Candidatus Scalindua japonica: one gene and its partner. The protein of the gene in region 2 binds, or shares a complex with, the protein of the main gene of each other region. Links are inferred from orthologs where the notes say so. Each region holds a gene or a part of one and is shown on either strand. Other genes may lie near its edges. The genes, in order: glmM and cdaA.

Region 1 (3,190 bases), on a different replicon or contig from region 2:
CCGGTTTCCCCTTCACAACAGATCTTACATTTTTATTATCGTGTTTTAAATTTGCCGTTATTGTCCCGGCGCCTAAATTACTGTTTTTACCAATAATGCTATCTCCTACATAAGAGAGGTGAGGTACTTTCGCATTGTCCATAATTATACTGTTTTTTATCTCTACCGCCTGTCCGATATGACAGCCATTTCCGATAGAAGTATTACCTCTTAAATAGCAATTAGGCCCAATACTGCAATTTTCGCCAATAACTACATCTCCTTTTATATATGTTCCGGACAGGATTTCCGTACCCTTTCCTACTATCAGTTTTCCCTTTACAGTAACATTTTTTTCTACTTTTCCTTTTATATCACTCTTTATTTTAGAAACCAGGATGCTGTTTGCTTCAATTAAATCCCATGGATATCCCACGGACAGCCAGTGTCCTTTTACCATTTCACACACGACTTTCTCTTTTTTAACAAGCGCATTTATATAATCAACTATTTCATATTCCCCTCTTTGACTTTTCCTGAGCTTAATCTTAAAGATAGATTTATCAAAAACATATAATCCTGTATTCGCTATATCTGAAACAAACTGTTCAGGCTTTTCAACAATCTTTTTAACCTCTTTACCCTTTACAACAAAAACGCCAAACCTGTCCGGAGCTTCAACCTCACATCCCAACACCGCATATCTATGTTTCAAGCACGCCTTTATATCTCTCTTTGAGAAAATATCATCTCCGCCTATAACAATAAATTTATCCTTAATCAACTCTTCAACAGATTTCAGTGCATGTCCGGTACCCAACTGTCTTTTCTGCTCAGCATATTTTATTTTTAATTTCCCATACTTGTGACCTATTTCATCTATTATCATCTCTTTCTTATAACCAACAATGACAATAACTTCGTTCACCAATCCCTGCAAAGCGTCAAGATTGTGCTTAACAATCTCTTTATTCATCACCTTAAGTAATGGTTTAGGCATGGTCAACGTTAAAGGCCAGGTTCTTGTGCTCTTTCCCGCAGCCATTATTACCGCTTGTATCATATCCCTATCTCTTTCTTCATCTCTTTCGCAATATCATTTGCTATTTTCTGAATTTCTCTTTTATTCTCGCCTTCAATCATAATTCTGCATAGATTCTGTGTTCCTGAATACCTTACAAGGACTCTCCCTTTTTTACTCAGGTGTGATTCCGCGCGCTTGATATTCTTGTATATTTTCAGCTTATTAATATTCTTTTTTTCCTTCACGGCAACATTAACAATCACCTGCGGCAGAGACTTCATACATTCTGCCAATTTGCTTAGCTTTGTTCTTTTTTCTTTGATAATTTTTAATAATTGCAAAGCTGAAATTATTCCATCTCCCGTGGTTGTATAATTTGAGAATATTATATGCCCCGACTGCTCCCCCCCTAAAACATATCCTTTTCTCCTCATCTCGTCAACAACGTGTCTGTCGCCAACATTTGTCTTAACCACTTTAATCTTTTTCTTTTCCATAGCAATATCAAAGCCTTTATTCGCCATAACAGTGACAACAACGTGGTTCTTCTTCAACGACCCATTCTCTTTCAGGTCAATCGCGCATATCGCAATAATATGGTCGCCATCGACGATTCGCCCTTTTTCATCACAAACAATCACTCTGTCCGCGTCCCCATCAAGTGCTATCCCGATATCCGCCTTTTCCTTTTTTACAAGAGCCATCATCTTTTCTGGATGTATGGCGCCGCAATCTAAGTTTATGTTCAATCCGTCAGGCTTATCGTTCAGTACAACTACTTCTGCTCCCAGCTCACTTAATATATACGGTGCGGTATTGTAAGCCGCGCCATTAGCACAGTCCAGCACTATTTTTAATCCTTTCAGGTTCATGCTGTTTACAGAAGCCTTAACAAACTCTATATATCTTCCTTTTGCGTCAGCAATTCTGTACGCTTTCCCAATCAGATCTCCTTTTATCTGTTCAGTCTTTACTTTTTCTGACAAAATATATTTTTCAATCTCTTCCTCTACATTATCCGGCAGTTTATGCCCATCTTCACTGAAAATCTTTATCCCGTTATCTTCAGCAGGATTATGTGATGCGCTCAGCACAATACCGGCATCTGCGTTTAACGATTTAGTCAGGTGTGCAATCGCCGGTGTTGGCATAGGACCGACAAGTAAAACATCCGCACCTACTGAAATAATACCTGAAGCCAGTGCATTTTCCAGCATATAGCCACTAATTCGGGTGTCTTTACCTATTACAAATTTAGGTTTTTCTTTTCCACACTTTTCCTTGAAAACGTGAGCGACTGCTTTTCCGACACTCAATACAACTTCAGGAGTCATTGGATACACATTAGCAACCCCTCTAATCCCGTCTGTTCCAAATAATTTTCCCATTTACATTCACTTTATAGTATAAAAGTTAGAATAAAGATATCCCTTTCGAAAGGATTCCAGAACCGGGTCCTCTTGAAAGAGAAACAAGTCACATTTCTGTAACCTCAAAATATGACATGAACAATAAATATTGATAGGCAGTACTCGGCTTGATAAGTAATCATAGAGGCGTGGCGCGAGGAATGAATAACGTAGAAGAAAACTAGAATTGAGAGGCACTCACTTCGAAAAGCACGTGCCTCTCAATTTAGTATGTCAAGATTGAAAGCTTAAAGTAAAACAGGTATGTCAAACCATCTCCTTGAATTTTTTACCTACCTTAAAACCTACCGTCCTGCTGGCCTTGACCTTAATTGTGTCACCAGTCTGAGGGTTTCTTGCCGTTCGAGCTTTTCTTTTCTTTACTGAAAAAGTACCAAACCCTATCAGCTGTACACTTTTATCTTTTTTTACACCTTTGGTAATACCACATAACACAGCATTTACCGCTCGCTCTCCCCCAGCTTTTGATGTACCTAACTCTTTTGATACAGCTTCAACTAAATCCTGCTTATTCATACAACCCCCTTTCTAAAAGGAAAAAAAGCCCACAAAAATATAACACCAACAACCCATGTTACATTGCCATACCAATTATCTGACCTTCAAATACAAGTTTGCCATTTGCTATTCCCTGAACGTCAAAAATAGCCCTCCTGGCCCGTAATTCAATATTCTTTGCAACAATGATCAATTTATCACCCGGAAGTACTTTCCCTCGAAATTTAACCTTATCTATTCCACCAAAACCAAAAAACTT
Region 2 (3,201 bases):
AGAACACTGGTAGAAGAGAATAGCTTGAGTACATCAGCGGAGTTTGTCGTAAATCGAGGAGAAAATATAAACTCAGCTTCTATGGAAAGTCTGGCTGGCCTGGCAGAAACAATAGTTAATCAACTAGAGGAAAAGTGGTAATTTTTTTTGATTATTAGATACGACAGAGGATACCTTGATTTAAGCAAACGAACACATGTGATGGGTATCTTGAATATAACTCCAGACTCTTTCTACGATGGTGGCAAATACTATAATATAGAGAATGCACTGAAGCGAGCGAGAAAAATGATCGCTGATGGTGTTGATATAATAGATATTGGAGGTGAATCTACCAGACCGAATTCAAATTATGTCTCTGCTGATGAGGAACTAAGGCGTGTTATTCCTATAATTAAGGAGCTAAGCAAAGAGACACGCATTCCGATTTCCGTTGATACATATAAGGCTGAAGTTGCTGACAAAGCAATTAAGGCTGGCGCTCAGATCATAAATGATATTAGCGGATTACAGGCTGATAAAGAAATGGGAAGAGTTGCAGCCGTAAATAACACACCCATAATTATAATGCACATTAAGGGCAGCCCACATGATTTTCCTGAAAATCCTGTTTATGATCAACTAATTACTGAAATTACCTTATTTCTTGAAAAAAAAATTGAATATTCCGTTAAATCTGGAATAGCGCGTGATAAAATAATAATTGATCCCGGGATAGGTTTTGGCAAGAGAGTTGAACACAATACTGAAATCCTCAAGCATTTTAATAAATTTAAATGCCTGAACCTGCCTGTTATGATAGGTACTTCTCACAAATCCTTTATCAACAAAGTCCTTATGCCCTTAGAGGACAACGATGTGACAATAAACAATACTCGCCTTATTGGTACATTAGTAACTCTGGTCATTGCTGTATCAAAGGGTGCAAATATAGTCAGGGTACATAACGTCAAAGAGGCTGTTCAAGTTATAAAAATGTATAAAGCCATAGAGGGATGAATCCGGTTCTCTTCAGACAGGCTTTACTCTCCAACATCCCAATATGAAGGAGTAATGACCGAATGGCTTTTTAATTTGAGTTTACTAACTATGTGGTTAACATGAAAGAGACAATATAAAACTCAATTTTGTCGTACATTCAGACTAAAAAAAGGGAAAAAGTTGATGGACAGTTTCTTAGGATTTTTTGAAAATTTTCATAGCATTATTCATCCATACTGGTGCAATGGATGGATGTTAATAAAATCATGTGGTGAAATATTTATAATATTTATTATTCTCTATACAATATTAAGAATCATGCAGGGAACTCGCGGAGCCGGTATACTTCGTGGTTTAGCATTTACATTAGTAATAGTTGCTATAGTAATACTGTTTTTTATTAAAAAGCTCGAACTTTATACCGTTAACTGGCTTATCACAGAGTTTTTGCCGGTATTGATTATTCCAGTCATCATTCTTTTCCAATTGGAATTCAGACGGGCGCTTATTAAATTAGGGCATAGACCTTTTTTCAGAATGTTTGTTAAGTCTGATATACAGGTTGCTAAAGAGATTGTAAAGGCAGTGACTGCCTTGTCTGAAAATAAGATAGGAGGATTGATAACTATTGAACGTGAAGACGGACTGGTCAATTATATTGAAGGTGGAATAAAGACAAATTCTAACATTTCAAGTGATCTTATCAGCACAATTTTCTGGCCCGGTACTCCACTTCATGATGGAGCGGTGATTATACAGGAAGCAAAGATTGCTGCCGCAGGCTGTTTATTTCCGCTAACAGAAAACGAAAACATACCAAAAACCTGCGGTACACGTCACAGGGCCGGTATTGGCATTACAGAAGAGACTGATGCGATATCAATAATTATTTCTGAAGAAACCGGGCTGGTATCTGTCGCTGTTGGCGGAAGGCTTACTGAAGATGTCACACCGGATAAATTAAGAAAAATACTAGAAGAAATGTCAACCAGTATAGTAGAAGAAGAACGGAGTTAATAAGCTTGATAAAAAACCTTTTTTTTCGAAATTTGAGAGCAAAGGGAATGGCGTTGATAATGGCTGTAGCTCTCTGGTTTTATGCTATAAGTAAACATACCGGCGACATCAAAGAAGATCTTCTGTTAACAATCAACGCACCTTCAGGCCTGACAATAATGGATACCAGTAGCGAAATGGTAACTGTTGGGTTGAGTGGTCCACAAAATGTAATTGATAGAGTATCTGATATGATAAAAGACAATAAAATTAAAGCCAGATATGACATACCAGACATAAATAATGTAGAAGAGGATAATTTTAAAAGAACTATTCACTTAACAAGAAGAAACTTTAATTTCCCAAAAGAGATTAGAATAAACTCGCTGGTACCCAATGAAATCGAAATAACTTTAGGTAGACTGGAAAGTAAGTACATAAAGGTACACATACAGAAAAATGGAACACCTGCGCTCGGTTACGAAATAAACAGTGAGTTTTTCTACCCTAGAGAAGTTCTTGTAACGGGACCTGTCAATATTCTCAAAGAAGCTGATTCTATTAATACAAGAGTGATAAATGTGCGCGGAATAACAAGCGAACAGAACAGAACATTTCCCTGGGTAGTCGATATAGAAAATAATATCTCGATAGTAAAAAATGAAAAATTTGTTTCTATACCTGTTGTATGTGATGAGAAAATTAATGTATGGTTTCATATAACGGAACAAATGGGTGTTAAAGTATTTGATAATGTCAAAGTAAACGTTTTTCACCCGATAGACTACAAATATAAAGTTAAACTAAAAGAGGAATATATTAGCCTGTCCCTGAAGGGTTCAAAATTAATACTGGACATGCTGAACCCGGAAGATATTATGGCATATATTGATGTCAGTTCATTAAGTCCTCCGGGGCCTTACAACCAACCTGTTATTTGCAAGATACCTGAAGGACTAAAAATAGAAGGACATGAACCCGAGTCTCATGTAGATATTTTTGAGGCGGTAAATGAAAAGGAATGAAATTATGATTAAATTAGGCGTTAATGTTGACCATGTTGCTACAATACGACAGGCGAGGATGACCTTTGAACCTGATCCGGTAACTGCAGCCGGGCTTGCGGATCTTGGTGGTGCTGATGTTATAACAATACATCTCAGAGAGGATAGAAGGCATATACAGGAAAGAGATCTTGAGTTAATGCATGATACAGTATTTACC

What was found.
Region 1: the proteins of cdaA (region 2) and glmM are in contact, whole or in part, in a crystal structure (PDB 7OJS), measured with the Bacillus subtilis proteins. The link is inferred for Candidatus Scalindua japonica from one-to-one orthologs.

The regions. Positions count from the first base shown.
Region 1 is NZ_BAOS01000022.1:125,216-128,405, forward strand. The notes cover bases 216-3,068. They hold glmM (phosphoglucosamine mutase), read right to left. Parts: upstream 2,392-3,068; coding sequence 1,039-2,391; downstream 216-1,038. Other genes in these bases: glmU (bifunctional sugar-1-phosphate nucleotidylyltransferase/acetyltransferase), read right to left, coding at 216-1,042; SCALIN_RS12370 (HU family DNA-binding protein), read right to left, coding at 2,680-2,949; SCALIN_RS12375 (3-hydroxyacyl-ACP dehydratase FabZ family protein), read right to left, coding at 3,008-3,068. Also shown: more of glmU, read right to left, coding at 1-215; more of SCALIN_RS12375, read right to left, coding at 3,069-3,190. UniProt on the Bacillus subtilis protein: Catalyzes the conversion of glucosamine-6-phosphate to glucosamine-1-phosphate. Glucosamine-1-phosphate is used for cell wall biosynthesis.
Region 2 is NZ_BAOS01000004.1:100,348-103,548, reverse strand. Bases 218-3,081 are described here. They hold cdaA (diadenylate cyclase CdaA), read left to right. Parts: upstream 218-1,164; coding sequence 1,165-1,998; downstream 1,999-3,081. Other genes in these bases: SCALIN_RS02685 (pyridoxine 5'-phosphate synthase), read left to right, coding at 3,007-3,081; SCALIN_RS02690 (CdaR family protein), read left to right, coding at 2,004-3,002; folP (dihydropteroate synthase), read left to right, coding at 218-999. In the rest of the region: SCALIN_RS02705 (LptE family protein), read left to right, coding at 1-141; more of folP, read left to right, coding at 148-217; more of SCALIN_RS02685, read left to right, coding at 3,082-3,201. UniProt on the Bacillus subtilis protein: One of 3 paralogous diadenylate cyclases (DAC) in this bacteria, catalyzing the condensation of 2 ATP molecules into cyclic di-AMP (c-di-AMP). Upon expression in E.coli leads to c-di-AMP synthesis.